One region of the Thiorhodococcus fuscus genome, then DNA from elsewhere that is predicted to be linked to it. Evidence: predicted binding sites of a transcription regulator. Region 1 holds the regulator's gene; each other region holds the start of a gene.
What was found. The regulator sigma-54, encoded in region 1, starts transcription at its own class of promoters, with help from an activator protein. The targets are predictions, from matches to a motif close to TGGCANGNTNCNTGCTT.
Positions count from the first base shown of each region.

Region 1 (4,538 bases):
GCGCTGGAGGCTCGGGACGGGTCAAGATCACCATCACCCCCGAAAAGCAATAAGGCACCTGCGATGAGGAGGCCCGTTTGACCGCACTGCGCGCCGAACACCTGAAGAAACACTACCGTCGGCGGCAGGTGCTGCAAGACGTCTCGGTCGAGGTCGAACCAGGAGAGGTCGTCGGCCTGCTGGGACCCAACGGTGCCGGCAAGACGACCTGCTTTTACCTGATCGTCGGGCTCATCACGGCCGACCAGGGCCGGATCTCGCTGAACGACCGCGACATCACCCGCATGCCGATGCATGCGCGCGCACGCGCCGGACTCAGCTATCTGGCGCAAGAGCCCTCGGTCTTCCGCAAACTATCGGCACGCGAGAACATCCTGGCCATCCTGGAGACCCGACGCGATCTCAAGCGCGCCGAGCGCGAGGAGCGCTGCGAGCGACTGCTCGAAGAGCTGGGCATCGCGCATGTCGGCGATTCGCTCGCCCTGAGCCTTTCGGGCGGAGAACGGAGACGGCTCGAAATCGCCCGCGCGCTCGCGGTGGATCCGGTCGTCATGCTGCTCGACGAACCCTTTGCGGGCGTCGACCCCATCGCCGTGGGCGACATCAAGGCCATCGTCTCCCATCTGCGGGACCGGCGCATCGGCGTCCTCATCACGGACCACAATGTCCGCGAGACACTCGATATCTGCGATCGAGGCTACATCATCAGTAATGGAAACGTAATCGCCTCGGGCCAGCCGCGCGAGTTGCTCGCCAACCAGCAGGTTCGAGACGTCTATCTCGGCGCCGACTTCTCGATGTGAACGGCGACCTCACGAAGCATCCATGAGCCGACATATAGCCACCAGCCTCACGCCGTCAGCCGCCAGCGCCGGTCCATCATGGACTGGATGGCGTTCTGCACCGCCCGCCCCATATCTGGCGAGTGAAAGACAGAAATGTCTTACAAAACAAAGCCGCAAACCAACCTCCGGCGACTGGCGGCTCTTTTCGCCGAAATGGGCTAGAATGGCAACAGGCACTCTTATTGCTTTAGACCTCAAGCGGTTCACCTCAAGGCGCGTACGCGATCGATGAAGCAATCCATCCAGCTTCGCCTCAGCCAACACCTCACCATGACGCCCCAGTTGCAGCAGGCGATCAAGCTGCTGCAACTCTCGACGCTCGAGCTCCAGAAGGAGATCCAAGAGGCACTCGAAACCAATCTCATGCTCGAAGAGGGCGATGAGAACGAACGTTTCGCGGCCAGTGAGCAGAGCGACGTGCGGCTCGACCAGAGCCAGGTCGAGGCGGAACCCCAGCGCGGCGAGCAGGACTTGGCCGTGGATCGCGAGATCCGCGCCGAGTCGAACGAGATGCCGGACGATCTGCCGGTCGACACCCAGTGGACCGACGTCTTCGACAGCTATCTGCCGCCGACCTCGCACGGCAGCGACGACAGCTCCGATTTCGATCCGTTCGCCCAGCAGAGCCGCCCACAAAGCCTGCAGGATCATCTCGCCTGGCAGCTGAATCTGAGCCGTCTGAACGAGCGCGACTTCATGATCGCTCAGACGGTCATCGACTCGATCGATCAGGCCGGCTATCTGCGCGCGGACGTCGATGAGCTGCTCGCCGCCATCGACAACCCGGATATCAGCGTCGAGGAGGTCGAGACGCTGATCCACCGCGTCCAATCGCTCGACCCGCCAGGCATCGGCGCACGCAGCATCCAGGAATGCCTGATCATCCAGCTGCGTCAGTTGCCCGACCAGGTTCCTGCACGCAACCTGGCCCTTCGGGTCTGCGCTGAGGGTTTCGAGCATTTGCCCAGAAGGGACCTCGGCGCGCTCGCCCGCCTGCTGAAGGAACCGGAGGAGCGCATCGCGGAGGCGGTCGCGCTCATCCGCCAACTCAATCCGAAGCCGGGGACCTTGATCGAAGAGGCGCCGCCGGAGTACGTTGTCCCCGACATCTTCGTCCGTAAAGGGGAGGGTCGCTGGCACGTCGAACTCAATCCGGAGTCGACGCCGAAACTGAGAGTGAACGCGGATTACGCGCGACTGATCAGGCGCTCGGATCAAAGCGCGGACAGCACCACGCTCAAGAGCCATCTGCAGGAGGCACGATGGTTCATCAAGAGCCTGGCCAGCCGCAACGACACGGTTCTGCGCGTGGGATCCAAGATCGTGGAGATGCAACAGGACTTCTTCGAACTCGGCGACGAGGGCATGCGCCCGATGGTTCTGCGCGACATCGCCGAGGCGCTCGAACTGCACGAATCCACCGTATCCCGGGTCACCACCCAGAAGTACATGCATACACCGCGAGGCACATTCGAGTTCAAGTATTTCTTTTCATCGCACGTCAACACCGCTTCTGGCGGCGAGTGTTCATCCACGGCGATCCGCGCCCTGATTCGCAAGCTGATCTCGGGGGAATCCGCCAGAAAGCCCTTGAGCGACAGCAAAATCGCACAGGAACTCGCTGATCAGGGCATCAAGGTCGCACGCCGAACAGTCGCCAAATATCGCGAGGCAATGGGTATCCCACCCTCGAACGAGCGCAAACGCCTAGCATGAGCAGGCTGTTTGAACCTAAGGAGTCAAATGATGCAGATTAACCTGACGGGTCACCACATCGACGTAACCGAAGCGCTGAAGGGTTATGTCGACAGCAAATTCGAACGTCTCGAACGACACTTCGACCACGTCATCAACGCCCACGTCGTCCTCAGCGTTGAAAAGCTCACCCAAAAGGCGGAGGCGACGCTCCATATCAATGGAGGCAAGGTATTTGCCGACTCCGCCCATGAAGACATGTACGCAGCCATCGACGGGCTCATCGACAAGCTCGATCGACAAGTGATCCGCTACAAGGAGAAGAAGAACAGCCACCGACCTGGTGCACCGATCGCCGCCGCCGAGGAGGAATGAGGCGATGGCCGGAAACGTTCATACCGAATGACGCCGAATGGGCGTTCGTCCTCTAAGAGGGCCGGCGGGAGCATGGCCAAGCGCCGCCCCGCCCTCGCCCGACACCGAAGACGGACGTCACGCCAGGTCGTCGCATGAACGTTGACCGAAAGCGCCTAAGATCCCGATACGCATCGATCTGACCGCTGCGCCGACTCGCTGAGGCGCGCGACACCTCGAACGGACACAAGGAAGGCCGTTCGAGGTGTTTTTCATTGAGACGATGGCGACTGAGCACATATGATGCACCCGTCATCCCATGCACCCGTCATCGGGCCGATTTCGAGGAAACCACGACTCATGACCAGAATCACTTGTCCGCGATGCCTCTGGCAACCATCGCCAAGCGACATGATCGCCGTGAAACGCGCCGGTGCCTGACAGGAGTTGACCCCATGTTCAGCCCCGATCTGATCAGCGAATCCCGCATCGGATGCGGCCTTGAGATCTCCAGCAAGAAGCGTCTGCTCGAAACACTGGCCGAACTCCTGGCGACCGATCACCCGCGACTACAGACCGAAACCGTCTTCGAGCGCCTGCTCGAACGCGAGCGTCTCGGCAGTACCGGGCTCGGTCACGGGATCGCGCTGCCTCACGCGCGCCTGAAGGAGGTATCCGACGTCATCGGCGCCTTCGTCCAGATCAAGCAAGGGATCGATTACGATGCCGCAGACGGCGAGTCCGTCGACCTGGCCTTCGCCCTGCTCGTCCCGGAGGCGGCGAACGAGGAGCATCTCCACCTGCTCGCCCATCTGGCCAGCCTCTTCAGCGACCCCGAGATCCGAGCGCAACTGCGCGAAGCCGACTCCGCTGCCCGACTCCTGAGCGTCCTGAACGCACGATAGACCGCCCGGCGAGACGCCAGCAATGATCGACAGCCTGCAATTCCTGATCGCTCAGACGGCGCCGCAACTCAAGCTCGGTTGGCTCACACCCGAGCCCAAGGAGCCACGCCCGCTGCGCGGCGAAACACCTGCGCACGGGAGCCAGTCTCTGATCGGATCGCTCAACTGCATCCACCCCAACCGACTGCAGGTGATCGGCCACCCCGAGCAGATCTATCTGACCGAACTGGGAAGCACCGCCTTTACCGAAACCATCGAAAAGCTCTTCGCCGACCGTCCCGCAGCGGTGATCTTCTCCGATGACATCGAGCCGGATGCCGCCCTGCGAGAGGTCGCCGAGCGCACCCAGACCCCGCTTCTCAGCTCGTCGCTCGGGGATCAGGATCTGATCAACCATCTACGCTATTTCCTGACCCACGCCTTGGCCGAACGCGAGACCGTTCACGGCGTCTTCATCGAGGTGCTGGGCATGGGCGTGCTGCTGGTGGGCAATCCAGCGGTGGGCAAGAGCGAACTGGCGCTGGAGCTCATCACGCGCGGTCACCGCATCATCGCCGACGACGCGCCCCGGTTCGCCCGCATCGCGCCCGAGGTACTGGAAGGGACCTGCCCGGAGACACTCCGAGACTTCCTTGAGGTCCGAGGACTCGGCATTCTCAACATCCGGGCCATGTTCGGCGAGGGCGCGGTGCTGCGCGACAAAACGCTCAACCTCATCATCGACCTGCAGCCGCTGGAC
Region 1 covers NZ_JBHUHX010000015.1:12,598-17,135, forward strand. Annotated here, with positions in the region: gene lptA (lipopolysaccharide transport periplasmic protein LptA) at 1-53, shown strand, start outside; gene lptB (LPS export ABC transporter ATP-binding protein) at 78-803, shown strand; gene ACFSJC_RS06650 (RNA polymerase factor sigma-54) at 1,074-2,561, shown strand; gene hpf (ribosome hibernation-promoting factor, HPF/YfiA family) at 2,592-2,915, shown strand; gene ACFSJC_RS06660 (PTS sugar transporter subunit IIA) at 3,350-3,799, shown strand; gene hprK (HPr(Ser) kinase/phosphatase) at 3,822-4,538, shown strand, end outside.

Region 2 (4,538 bases), on a different contig from region 1:
GACCAGAGCTTCATCCGCTCTGCCACGGCACCCGAGACGATGGACATGGCGGTCGCGACGAAAACGACCTGGAAGAAGAAATCGGACATTCTGGAGTGATTGATGCCCCCGGCCGCGACATCCGCCTCGGCATGATCGCCGCCGAACATGAATCCCAGATCGAGCGAGGGAAGAAACCCGTTCCCCTCCGCCGGATACATGAGCCCGTAGCCGACCAGCATGTACATGACGCTGGCGACCGCGAAGAGCGCCATGTTCTTGGTGAGGATCTCGGCGGTGTTCTTGGCCCGGACCAGCCCCGCTTCGAGCATAGCGAAGCCGGCGGCCATCCACATGACCAAGGCCCCAGTGACCAGGAAATAGAAGGTGTCGAGGGCGTAGGTGAGCTGAACGGTCGCTTCCACGGATGATCTCCTGTCGGTGTCATCGACGCGGCCGTCCAGGAAATGGAGAAGATCGCGAGCAGGCTCGGGAAACCGCGTGCCTCGCCCCTCTCGATGACGGCCACAAAAAAAGTGGCGATCGAGGATACTCGATCGCCACTCGGGTCACACAGCGGACGCGTGCGTTACATCAAAGAATGTAGCCGCGCTCGTCGTGCTGCGAGAGGTCGAGACCCTCGGTCTCCTGCTCCTCGGTCACGCGCAGACCGATGGTGGCCTTGAGGATCAGCAGGATCACAAGGCTGACGCCACCGCCGTAGATCAGGGTTGCCATGACCGACAGGAACTGAACCCAGACCTGACTGCCGATGGTCACGCCATCGGCGAGGCCCGAGCCGCCCAGACTGGCGTCGGCGAAGACACCGGTCAGGATGGCGCCGACGACACCGGCGACACCGTGCACGCCCCAGACGTCGAGCGAGTCGTCATAGCCCAGCCAGTGCTTGACCTTGGTCGAGGCGATGAAGGCGAAGAGCGCGCCGGCGAAGCCGATGACGATCGCACCCATGGGACCGGCGGTGCCGGAGGCCGGGGTGATGGCGACCAGACCGGCGACGGCGCCGGTGGCGATGCCCAGGACCGAAGGCTTACCGTGGCTGATCCACTCGGCGAACATCCAGGTCAGGGCCGCAGCGGCGGTGGCGAGCTGGGTGACCGCCATGGCCATGCCGGCGGTGCCGTCGGCGGCCAGCTCGGAACCCGCGTTGAAGCCGAACCAGCCGACCCACAGCATGGAGGCGCCCATCACGGTCAGACCCAGGTTGTGCGGAGGCATAGCGGTGGTCGGATAACCCTTACGCTTGCCGAGCACTAGCGCGGCCATCAGCGCGGCGATGCCCGCGTTGATGTGAACGACGGTACCACCGGCGAAGTCCAGGGCACCCATCTCGCCGACCCAGCCGCCGCCCCAGACCCAGTGGGCGATGGGGGCGTAGACCAGGGTCACCCAGAGCGCCATGAAGATCAGCATGGCGGAGAACTTCATGCGCTCGGCGAAGGCGCCGACGATGAGGGCGGGCGTGAGGACCGCGAAGGTCATCTGAAAGGTCATGAAGACCGACTCGGGGATGGTCCCGGACATGGCGTCGACCGTGACGCCGGAGAGGAACATCTTCTCCAGACTGCCGACCCAGGCGTTCATGGAACCGCCGTCGGTGAAGGCCATGCTATAGGCGTAGACCGCCCAGAGGATGCTCATCATGCAGGTGATGGCGAAGCACTGCATGAGCACGGACAGCACGTTCTTGGAGCGCACCAGACCGGCGTAGAAGAGCGAAAGACCCGGGATGGTCATGAAGAGCACCAGGGCGGTCGCGGTCAACATCCATGCGGTGTCGCCACTGCTCAGCGCCGGCTCGTCCTGGGCGAAGGCCAACAGTGGCATGAAGGTCAGCAAAACGGCGGACAGCGGCTTTGCGAGGCTCAGGTTGCGATTCGATTTCACCGTTACGTCTCCCAATCCGTATCAGAGCGCATCGGAGCCGGTCTCGCCGGTCCGAATGCGGATGACCTGATTCAGGTCGAACACGAAGATCTTGCCGTCACCGATCTTGCCGGTACGGGCAGCGGTGCTAATGGCCTCGATGACCTTGTCGACCATGGAATCGTCGACAGCGATCTCGACCTTGATCTTCGGAAGGAAATCCACGACATATTCGGCGCCGCGATAGAGTTCGGTATGACCTTTCTGTCGACCGAAACCTTTGACCTCGATGACGGTGATGCCGGAGACGCCGATATCTCCGAGCGCCTCTCGCACGTCGTCGAGCTTGAAGGGTTTGATGACGGCTGCAACCAATTTCATTGCGTGTTAGCTCCTAGTTGGACCAGGATCGAGCATCCCCCTGGCCTGATTTCGAATCGCGCGGGTGCGCCCTGATCAGAATTCCTTGTTCCAGCCAACCCAGAACTTCGGATCCTCGTCGTAGGTGTCACGGCCGATCTGGTCGTAGTTCAGGCTGAAGGTGCCGAAATCGCCAGCGTCACGGCTGATGGAAGCACCCCAGTGGGCGTAGTCGTTGCCACCGTCGTTGTACTTGAAGTCGTAGTAGCCGCCGCGAACGTTGAGGGCAAGCTGATACGGCAGTTCCACATCAGCGCTGATGTGGTAGTAGAGGTCGCCTTCGATATAGTTGGCCTCGTCGTCGCGCACGCCGCTGGCGTCGTCGGCCTGGCCGTAGAAGGTGTACGAGAGACCCGCAGTGATCCACTTGAAGGTGCCGCTGGCACCGACTTCGGCGAAGTCGGAATCGCGAGCGTCCGGATAGGCGTAGTAGATGAGATTGAGCGCATAGCTCAGGTCATCGTTGATGGCGCCGCCGAAGCCGGTGTACAGATCGAGCTCGTAGTTGGTCTCATCGCCGTCGCCGAAATCGACGTTGGACACCCAGGTCCCGGCCGAGAAACCGCTGACATGCGCATAGTCGAGCCCGCCCTGGACCGCCGCCTGATTGTCGGTCTGGGTCTGGCCACGCCAGATGTAGTTGCTGACCACGCCGATGTTTGCGCTGACCGAGTTGGGATCCTCGGCCTGAGCGACCTGGAAAGCGCCGGCGCTCATGGCCAACGCACCGATGACAGCGGTGGCGCGGATACGATTTGCGTTCATGGAGTCTACCTCTATCGATGATCCGGGCAGCGTTCGAGGATGTCGGGAAGGCAAGCCAGAGCCCGGAAAATACCCGGCTGCCCCTGATGTCGTAATGCCGTCGATTGCAGGTAACATGCCAGAAGCATCTTGTTGGTGGAGACGCGACGTTTTCGACCTCCTGTACCAAAGTCACAACAGTCGAACGCACCAAAACAATGCATCGAGGCATAACCAGCCTCAACCGAGCACCAAAAAGAGGCGAATCTCTAGGCGCAGACGCCGCAACCTCGGGTCCCTATAATGGACGCCATCCCCTCGCACAGGGCGACGAGCGCTCAGGCAGTCCCGATCGCACGCGCCCTGGACGGAAATCACTCAGAATCCATTCACGGGCCTTATCGGCCCCCGGAGAGGTCATTCCCATGTTGGATCCAAAACACATCGAGGACCTGGTCCAGCGCCTGTCCTCGGCCATGCCGAAAGGGCTACAGATGTTGCACGAAGATATCAATCGCAACGTCCGCACCTCGGTCGAGTCAGGACTCGCACGACTGGACCTGGTGACGCGCGAGGAATTCGACGTCCAGACCGCCGTGCTGGCCCGGTCGCGCGCCAAGATCTCCAAGCTGGAGGCCCAGGTGGCCGCGCTCGAGCAAACGCTCGCGGCCAACCGGCCGGACAGCCACTGACGGCACGCCGGGCGACTTGGCCCTCTGCGTCCTCCATAGCCGCGCGCGGGTCGGCATCCACGCGCCCCAGGTAACGGTCGAGGTCCACCTCACGCACGGCCTGCCGTCGCTGTCGATGGTCGGCCTGCCCGAGCTGGCGGTGAAGGAGAGCAAGGACCGCGTGCGCGGCGCGCTGCTCAACGGACGGTTCCAGTTTCCCGATGGTCGCGTGACCATCAATCTGGCCCCAGCCGATCTGCCGAAGGAGGGGGGACGGTTCGATCTGCCGATCGCGCTTGGCATCCTCGGCGCATCGGGACAGATCGCCGCGAACGCGCTCGACCGACATGAGTTCGTCGGCGAGTTGGCCCTCTCGGGCGAGCTGCGCCCCATCGCGGGTGTACTCCCGGCCGCCCTCGCGGCACGGGATGCGGGACGCGAACTCGTCCTGCCGCTCGCCAACGCGGCCGAGGCGGCGCTCGTCGACGGACTGACCCTGCGTCCGGCACGCCATCTGCTGGAGGTCTGCGAACATCTCAACAATGGCCAGCTGCTCGCAACCTATCGATCCGAGACCGCACCCAGCGGCGGCCCAGGCTATCCGGATCTCGCCGAGGTGCGCGGACAGGAACAGGCCAAACGCGCCCTGGAGGTCGCAGCGGCAGGACAGCATCACCTACTGATGCTGGGACCGCCGGGATCGGGCAAGTCGATGCTGGCCAACCGATTGCCGGGGCTGTTACCGCCGCTCACCGAGTCCGAGGCGCTGGAAACGGCCGCCATCCGCTCGGTCAGCGACCGCGCGCCGTTCGACCCGGTCGACTGGAATCGGCGACC
Region 2 covers NZ_JBHUHX010000024.1:82,144-86,681, forward strand. Annotated here, with positions in the region: gene ACFSJC_RS10995 (ammonium transporter) at 1-404, opposite strand, end outside; gene ACFSJC_RS11000 (ammonium transporter) at 574-1,827, opposite strand; gene ACFSJC_RS11005 (P-II family nitrogen regulator) at 1,909-2,247, opposite strand; gene ACFSJC_RS11010 (TorF family putative porin) at 2,323-3,051, opposite strand; gene ubiK (ubiquinone biosynthesis accessory factor UbiK) at 3,456-3,722, shown strand; gene ACFSJC_RS11020 (YifB family Mg chelatase-like AAA ATPase) at 3,739-4,538, shown strand, end outside.
Region 2: a site for sigma-54 is predicted at 3,156-3,172, ahead of ACFSJC_RS11010 (TorF family putative porin). Genes of this name have one in related genera too.

Region 3 (4,538 bases), on a different contig from region 1:
CGCACCAGATAGGCGTTGTAGGTGGTACCGTTGGCCGTGCGCAGGATGATGTCGAAGGTGCGCAGTCCCGGATCGAGCGCACCGATCCAATGCAGACCGGGCCGGATCTCGACCGCCTCGGTCGCCTCGGCCATGCCGTTTCGGGAAGTCGGCGGAAGGTGCGTCATCGTAGATCCGCCTCGGCGCTCGGCAGATCGCAATGGGGATCCGGCCCCGTCTGCGAGCAGGACTGCAGGTCCTGGCCCTCGGTCAGTTGCACGCCCAAGGCATCGAGCAGGGGATCCGCGTCGAAACCGCAGCTTACCCCGAGGTCGCACTCGATCAGGGGACGGCGGATCAGTAGCGGATCGGCAATCATCAGGGATAGGGCGGTCGCCGCATCGAGCGCACCCGGCTCGACCTCGCCCGCCTTGATGCGGGGCGCGGTCGGATTGAACCAGTCGCGTACCGGACGCTCGCCGAAAAAGGGACGCAGCCGCTCCGCCGTCCAGGACTCGGTCAGCAGATTGCGCACGCTCAGGCGGTGGCCGAGCGACTTCAGCAGTGATTTCTGCTTGGCGTTGGAGATGCATCCCGGCTTCTCGTAGAAGATCACGGACCTGCTCACGTTGCCCTTCTCCTCTTGTCAGTCTGTTCGATGAGCCCTCCACCTGGATGCGGCGCGGCGCTCGTCATGATTCGGATCGCCGAGTTCGGCCGTCCGATGCCGGTCGTCCGTTCGACCTGAATGCGACACAACGCGATTCTGTGTGGCGTTCAACGCAATCCCGCTACGCAATCGATGGTGTTTCGAGTTCGCGCCCTGGATCAGCGGGCGCGGATTTCGGCCTGGGTCGCCGCCAGGCGTTCGGGTGGGATTCCGGTCAAGGAGCCTGGCGGATTTACCGCGCGTCCAGCCGCGTCGAGAATCGCCCCCTCGATCGGACAGATGCTTGCGCATTGAGGCTCGGCGAAATCGCCGTCGCATTCGCTGCACTTCTTGGCGTCGATCAGGAAGTGCGGTTTGGCCGCGACGATAGCCTTGCTCGGACACAGGGGCTCGCAGGCCCAGCAATTGACGCAGCTTTCGATGATTGTCAGTGCCATTGTCGCGTTTCCTCTCAGGCCGACATGCGTTGTTCGGGGGCGGGCGCGCTGTCGAGGCGGCCCGATTCGAGCATCTCGCGATAGACCGTGGCGACGGCCTCTTCGATCGGCTCGATCGCGTGCTCGCCGTTCGGGGTGATGCCTGCGGCCTCCAGCATGCCCCAGGGCTCATAGCCGATCTTGGAACAGAGCACGACCTCGCAGCCCGACAGCGTGCGAATGGTTTTTTGCAGCGTGGTCTCCGCGTCCCCGCAGGTATCGCCGCCGGAGCAGTAGAGATCGACCTTACGGACCCCGATGAAACGCACGTCCGTGCTCGATGCCTCGTAGACGAGGAACTCGCGGGCATGGCCGAAATGCTGATTGACGACACCGCCGCCGGTGGTGGCGACCGCCATCAGCACCGGACGCGTTTCGGTCTTCTTGGGGGCCGGTCGCTTGAGCGAGGCGAGCGAGACGAAGACCTCGCCGCTCTGCTGGCGTTGGGCCGCCCGATTGGCCTCGATCTCGGCATGGACCTGGGCGCGGCGGGTCATGGCTGCGGCGTAGTCGATCTCCATGGTTTCGATCTTGTCGAGGGTGAACTCGTGTCCCCGATCCTCGCCGAGCATGCCGACCGCATCGGCGCGACATTGGCGGCAGTGGCGCATCATGGCCATATCGCCGGCGCAGGCGTCCTGTAGGGTCTGAAGCTCCTCGTTGGTCGGGCCGCGCTGGCCCATGAGGCCGTAGAAGGTGCCGTGCTCGGGCTCGGCGATCAGGGGCATCACGTTGTGCAGGAAGGCGCCCTTCGCCTTGACGACGCGGCTGACCTCCTTGAGATGCGCGTCGTTCACGCCGGGGATGAGCACCGAGTTGACCTTCACCAGCACGCCGCGCTCGACCAGCATCTCCAGACCCTTCTGCTGCTGTGCGATCAGGATCTCGGCGGCCTTCCGGCCCTTGATGCGGCGGTTGTTCCAGAAGATCCAGGGATAGATCTTGGCCCCGACGTCCGGGTCCACGCAGTTGATGGTGATGGTGACGTGTTCGATGTTGTGCTTGCAGATCTCGTCGACCAACTCGGGCAGGGCCAGGCCGTTGGTCGAGACGCAGAGACGGATGTCCGGGGCCTTCTCGGAGAGCTGGCGGAAGGTCTCCAGTGTGCGCTCCGGGTTGGCCAGCGGATCGCCGGGGCCGGCGATGCCGAGCACCGTCATCTGTGGAATGTTGGCCGCGACAGCCAGCACCTTCTTCACTGCCTGGTCCGGGCTCAAGACCTCGGAGACCACGCCGGGGCGGGATTCGTTGGAGCAGTCGTACTTACGGTTGCAGTAGTGGCACTGGATATTGCAGGCCGGCGCCACGGCGACGTGCATCCGCGCATAGTGATGGTGCGCATCCTCGGAGAAACAGGGATGGTTGTTGACCTTTGCGCGGATCGCCTCCGGCAGATGGGCGAGTCGGTCCGTGCTGCTGCCGCAGCCGCTCGATGCGCAACCGCCCTGGCTCTTTACCTTCAACTCCATCACGCTGCCTCCAGAGAATCGGGGGCGCCCGCCCCAGTGGATCGAAGAATCTGATCCAGGTGAAAGCAATTGTCATGCCTGCGTGATGAAATTTATTATGAGATTGATTTTAATAAATTTATTCTGTGCCGTTTTTCCACGTTGTGAGGATTACGACAGGTCTCTGGGCGAGCGCTTGTGAGAATCGGAACAGCTGACGACATCCCTGTCGAACGGGTGGTCGGCGGGCGCTTTCGGTCGGTGAGGCCGTGCCGTCAGTGACGGCGGTTGGGCAACAGCTTCATCCAATTGTCACACTGTCGAAATGGTTATTCGTTAGATTTCCTGCGTCAAACCAAGGGGGACCGCTTGGGATTTCCCCTCGATTTTTTCGCCGCCCCGGTTTTCGGGGCGGTGCCCATCTCTATTTGCAGGAGTTGAGCAAATGACCCCGACACATTCGATTTCCCGGCTATTGGCCGTGGCGGCGCTTTGCTCCGCCAGCTTGGCCGACGCTGCACCATTGGCGAAGTATGTTTTCTTTTTCCTTGGCGACGGCATGGCGAGCGGCCAGATCCAGGCGACCGAGGCCTATCTGACCACCAAGAACGGCGGTTCGGCGACCAAGGCGGTCGATCTGCTCAACCCCGACAATCGCCTGAACATGACCAAGCTGCCCGTCCAGGGCATGCAGACTACCTATGACGCCGGTGCGCTCATGACCGACTCGGCCTCGGCCGGTACCGCCTTCGCGACCGGTATCAAGACCAAGAGTGGTGTCCTCGGCATGGACGAGACCCTGACCACCAGCTACAAGAGCGTCGCCCAGCTCGCCCACGAGCATGGCCGCAATGTCGGTATCCTCACCAGCGTCTCGCTGGATCACGCCACCCCGGCCGCCTACTACGCGAGCGTGACTAGCCGTGGCTACATGAACCAGATCGAGACCCAGCTCGCCGAGTCCGGTTACGACTTCTTCGGTGGCGGCGGCCTTGTCGCCCCGACCGGTGCCGCTCGAAGCGGAGACTCCGAGAACAACATCTGGGATCTGCTGACCGCCAACGGCTACACCGTGGTCAACGATCGCGAGTCCATCCTGGCGCTGAAGGGTCGTGGTGCCCCGGAGAAGGTCGTCGCCATCAACGAGACCCTGGACAACTCCTCCGCCATGCCCTACGCGATCGATCGTCCGGCGACCAATCTCTCGCTGGCCGAAATGACCGAGGTCGCGATCGAAAACCTCTACGCGAAGAACAATCGCGGCTTCTTCATCATGGTCGAGGGCGGCAAGGTCGACTGGGCCTGCCACGCCAACGACGCGGTCGCCGCGATCAATGACGTGCTCGACTTCGACGCGGCCATCGCCAAGGCGCTGGCCTTCTACGCCAAGCACCCGAACGACACCCTGATCGTCGTAACCGGCGACCACGAAACCGGCGGCATGACCATCGGTCACGCGACCACGGGCTATAGCGCCCATTACGACAAGCTCTTCGGTCAGTCGAACAGCTTCGAGTATTTCGCCGCCAATCAATGGGAGGCCCACAAGGCGAAATACGAGAGCGGCTACGACTGGACGGCCGACGACAATCTCTCCTCCAACGCCGAGATGGTCGCCCTGCTGAAGGATGACTTCGGACTCGTCTGGGACGACCTGAACGACTACCAGAAGGAGAAGCTGGAAGACGCCTACGACATGTCCATGATCGGCGAGAACGACAACAGCGGTGCCGAGAACACGCTGTTGTACGGCAGCTACGAGCCGATCGTCGTCACCATTACCCACATCCTGAACGAGGTCGCCAGCATCGGCTGGACGTCCTACTCCCACACTGGCGTTCCGGTACCCGTCTTCGCGCAAGGAGGTCAGGCAGATCTCTTTGCCGGCTTCTACGACAACACGGACATCGCCAAGAATCTGTCCAAGGCAATGGGCTTCCGGGAGACCCTTCCGGTCGTCAAATA
Region 3 covers NZ_JBHUHX010000009.1:105,905-110,442, reverse strand. Annotated here, with positions in the region: gene ACFSJC_RS05025 (FprA family A-type flavoprotein) at 1-134, opposite strand, end outside; gene ACFSJC_RS05020 (ArsC/Spx/MgsR family protein) at 164-607, opposite strand; gene ACFSJC_RS05015 (4Fe-4S dicluster domain-containing protein) at 808-1,086, opposite strand; gene nifB (nitrogenase cofactor biosynthesis protein NifB) at 1,101-2,594, opposite strand; gene ACFSJC_RS05005 (alkaline phosphatase) at 3,019-4,538, shown strand, end outside.
Region 3: a site for sigma-54 is predicted at 2,658-2,674, ahead of nifB (nitrogenase cofactor biosynthesis protein NifB). Genes of this name have one in related genera too.

Region 4 (4,538 bases), on a different contig from region 1:
CATCTCACCGAAGAGATCGGCGAAGCTCGCGTTCGACGCACCGTCCATGCGGTTGAGAAGATCGACGAACTCACGGTGGTTCCGGTCCATGGCGGGCATGCCCAACAGAAAGCGTGCCTCGAAATCCTCGATCAGGGCCATGAATCCTCCTTGGCCAAATCGACGAGCCTGGGTATCGGTCCGAGGTCCGAATCGGCCCGCCGATGATTCGTCCCTCCGCTATGTCATCCGGTCACCGGACACGGATCAGCAGCCGCTCTCATGCGCGACAGGAATCAGCTCGCCCATCGGGTCCAGCGTTCCGGCCGCCGCCAGGAAATCCGGGATATCGGCCTCGATGATCTCCACATCCTTGGTCGCACAGAAACGGCGTTCCTTGTCGGTAGGATTGGGAATCAAGGCCCAGCCCGCCGGTGAGCCGGCCGCATAGATCATATCCGACATCACCATCCGCTCGGTGTCGCGGTTGAGGCTCAGCCCGAGGAAGAGATAGCGCTTACCCGGCCGATAGGCCTTGATGAAGGATGGAATGGCAAAGCCGCCCATCAGTTCGGTGATGTAATCCACATAGTCGGCGTCGGACGCGATGTAAGTGGAGTCCGGGCGCGGACTGCCCATCGGCTTGAACAGGATCGGCAGACTCGGGTCAACCGCTTCCTGCGCCACCTCGCGGTAAACCGTCCCGTCGTAGGCATGGATTCGGAACCGATAGTCCGTGCCGCCGGTTCGGGCGATCCCCCTAACCAGGGTGTGCGGCACGTCGGAATAGGAATCCTGCAGCTGCAGGTCGCGGTTGATGTCGATCAGATAGCGAGGGCGAATCGACCGCAACCAATCGTGCAGGGGCGCACGCGTCCAGGAACGCGTCGCATAGGTCGCTTCGAGAAAACGGTGGACGGCACCACGCCCACGCTTGAGTTCGACATCCATGGCCGCGCGCGAGAACTCCCACATGAGACGGGGGGACATGGGTCGACCGTTGTTCATGGCCAGAATCAGACTGTCGCTATCGGCCGGAATGGGCTCGCCCGTGGACGTATCCACGGAGCCGGTCAGAGCGCCGGCCCCCAGATAGGGAACCAGTTCGCCGCGAGCCACCTCGTTCGCGAGAGATTCAAGTCGTGCAGACACCATCGGTTTACCCCTGAGCAGCTTAACGAATCACTGAAGCTCAGCAAGAAATCTGCCATCAAACGAAGAACGAGGTGTGTTCGGGCGTTTATCGTGCCGATTCAATCGGCTGCGGGCTTCCGCCGATGCCGATCCAATGCCTGGATCGAAACGCATCGCGCGGGAGACCACGCATTTCGTGCAAAGGGGTACGCACTGTCGCAAAGACGACAGAGCCGTCGCCTTCCAGACCGCACGCACCCCTCGGGTCAGCCAAGCTCAATCGCGCGGTTTGCGGCCGCCCGGTCCGTGATCGCCACGGAAACCCTTGGAGTCCTTGCTACCAAAGGATTTACGCGGCCCAGCGCCCTCGGCTTGACGACGGACATTGCCCGACTGCCGGAAGGTCTTCGGCTTGCCCTGACCCGGGCCGCCCTTGAAGCGCGACGCGCCCGCGTCCTGACGGGGCTCCCAGGTGCGCCGCGCTGGGGAATCCTCGCTCGTGGCTCCAGCGGCCGAGATGCGCAACGCCTGACCGCAGACGAAGACGCGCTTGAGATGACTGAAGACCTCGCGCGGCATCCCGTCCGGGAGATCGACGATCGAATGGTCGTTCTGGATGTTGATGCGACCGATGAAGCGGCCTTCCAGACCCGACTCGTTGGCAATGGCGCCGACGATCTCGCGCGGCGTCGCCCCATGCTGATGTCCGACCTCGATGCGGTAGCTGACCAGGTTCTCGTTGTCGCGCCGCCCCGGGCCACGCTCCGGACGCGGCGAACGACCCTCGCGCGACTGATTGCGACCCTCGCCGCGACGCGGACGCTCGTCCGACCACTCTCGACGCTGGGGCCGAGGCAGATCTTCCTTGACGTCCAGCGGACGCTCGCGCTGATAGAGATAGGCCAGGGAGGCGGCCACATCGATCATCTCGATTTCCTGCTCCTGACCGATACGGGAGAGCAATCGATAGAAGAAATCGAGGTCCTGCTCGTTCATCGTCTTGCGCACGTCGGCGATGAAGCGATCGATGCGCGACTCGCTGAGCGCCTCGGCGGACGGCGGATCCATCGGCGGCACACTGCGCCGGATGGTACGCTCGATCGCCTTGAGCAAACCGCGCTCGCGCGGCTCGACCAGCAGGATGGCGCGCCCCGAGCGCCCGGCACGCCCGGTGCGACCGATGCGATGCACATAGGCCGCCGGATCGGTGGGGATGTCGTAATTGACCACGTGACTGATGCGATCCACGTCCAGACCGCGCGCGGCGACATCGGTCGCGACCAGGATGTCGAGCTGCCCCTGCTTGAGCCGCTCGACCGTGCGCTCGCGCATCTCCTGGTTCATGTCGCCATTGAGCGGCTCGGCCGCGAAGCCCTGCGCCTTGAGCTTATCCGAAAGCTCCGTGGTCGCATTCTTGGTGCGCACGAAGATCAGCATGCCGTCGAAGGGCTCGAGCTCCAGGATGCGCGTCAGGATGTCGAGCTTGTGAAAGCGGGTGACGATGCAGTGATGCTGATCGATGGTATCGACCGTCTCGGAGTTGGCTGCGATCCGCACCTCGACGGGGTCGACGAGCCGTTCCTGCGCCACCTTGCGGATCGCCGGCGGCATGGTCGCCGAGAAGAGCGCAACCTGGCGCTTTGCGGGCGCCTGGTCGAAGATCCAATCGATGTCCTCGGCGAAACCCATGTTGAGCATCTCGTCGGCCTCGTCCAGCACCAGTGTGCGGATGCCGTCCATCGAGAGGGTTCCGCGCCGAATGTGGTCCATGACACGACCCGGCGTACCCACGATCACCTGCGGGTTGCGCTTGAGATGACTCAGCTGCAAGCCATAGCCTTGACCACCATAGATCGGCAGGACGTTGAAGCCCCGCAGGTGAGTGGCATATTGCTGGAAGGCCTCGGCGACCTGGAGCGCCAGCTCGCGGGTCGGAGCCAACACCAGCACCTGGGGCTGTTTGAGCGAGGGGTCGACCCGGCTGAGCAAGGGCAGCGCGAAGGCCGCCGTCTTGCCGGTGCCCGTCTGGGCCTGACCGAGCAGATCGCGCCCGGCAAGCAGATGGGGAATGCACTGACTCTGAATGGCGGTCGGGGATTCGTAACCGAGATCTTTTACGGCTTGTTCAACGCCGGGCGCAAGACCGAGTTCGCCGAAGCTGATGCTCGTGTCGGGGGTATCCATGGTGGGCCTCGAAGGGAAGGGAGCGTCCTCGAGGCCGACCTAATGCAACCTTTGGGACGACATGCAGAAGAACAGGGTATTATCCGCGCAAAAACGCACTCTGGCAACCCGGTTCTCGCAACAAGCACGACTTCGCACCCTGTCGCGAAGACTCCCGGATCAGGCGATCGTTCTATCCCGGCGGCGACACACCGAACCACGGGGAGTGGTCGAAACGGGAACCGCCGCTTGACCGAGGGGTCTATCGGCAGCAGACCCGTGGCTCTCGGCAGCCGCACAGCACTCGCATCCTCAGGAAGTCATCCCATGTCCGAATCGTCCGGCCCCCGTGGAACCGCCGTTCCCAGCAAACGACTGAGCCGACTCTGGCACCTGGGTCGCGCGACCGGCGATCTGGCCGCCGGCATCGGCGTCAAGGGGCTCGTCGACCTGGCCCGTAGCCGCAACAGCGACCAGCCGGCGCGCATCCAGCTCTCGCCCGATCGCACCCGCCGCTTCACCGACCGGCTCGCCCGCATGCGCGGCGCCGTGATGAAGATGGGTCAGCTCATGTCGATGGACGGCTCCGACGTCTTCACCGCCGAGACGGCAGAGATCATGAGCGCACTGCGCGACAGCGCCGAGCCCATGCCGATGAGCCAACTCGTACAGGTTCTGGAGGGCGAGTACGGCCACGATTGGAACCGCCGCTTCAAACGCTTCGAGTTCACCCCCATCGCCGCCGCCTCCATCGGTCAGGTGCACCGGGCGGAGACGCAGGACGGCCGGCATCTGGCGCTCAAGATCCAGTTTCCGGGCGTGCGCGAGAGCATCGACAGCGACATCGACAACCTGGCCTTCCTCGGCCGCTCGCTCGGAATGGCGCCCAAAGGCGTCGATATCGCCCCCTTTCTCGACGAGGCCCGCCGCCAACTGCACCGCGAGGCCGACTACGCCGCCGAAGCCGAGGCGCTGGAGCGCTACCGGACACTGATCGGCGACGATCCGGATCTCGTCATCCCGAGCGTGCACCAGGACCTCACCACCCACAACATCCTTGCCATGGACTTCGCCGAAGGCGTCTCGATCGACCGTCTCTCCGGCCCGGACTACCGCCGCGCCGAGCGCGATCACGCCGCCGAGTCGCTGATGCGGCTCACCCTGCGCGAGCTGTTCGAGTTCGGCCTGGTCCAGACCGATCCCAACTTCGGCAACTATCTCTACGACGCGTCGAGCGGGCGCATCACGCTACTGGATTTCGG
Region 4 covers NZ_JBHUHX010000009.1:114,271-118,808, forward strand. Annotated here, with positions in the region: gene ACFSJC_RS05050 (bacteriohemerythrin) at 1-141, opposite strand, end outside; gene ACFSJC_RS05055 (SIR2 family protein) at 247-1,134, opposite strand; gene ACFSJC_RS05060 (DEAD/DEAH box helicase) at 1,390-3,297, opposite strand; gene ACFSJC_RS05065 (ABC1 kinase family protein) at 3,604-4,538, shown strand, end outside.
Region 4: a site for sigma-54 is predicted at 1,173-1,189, ahead of ACFSJC_RS05055 (SIR2 family protein). Genes of this name have one in related genera too.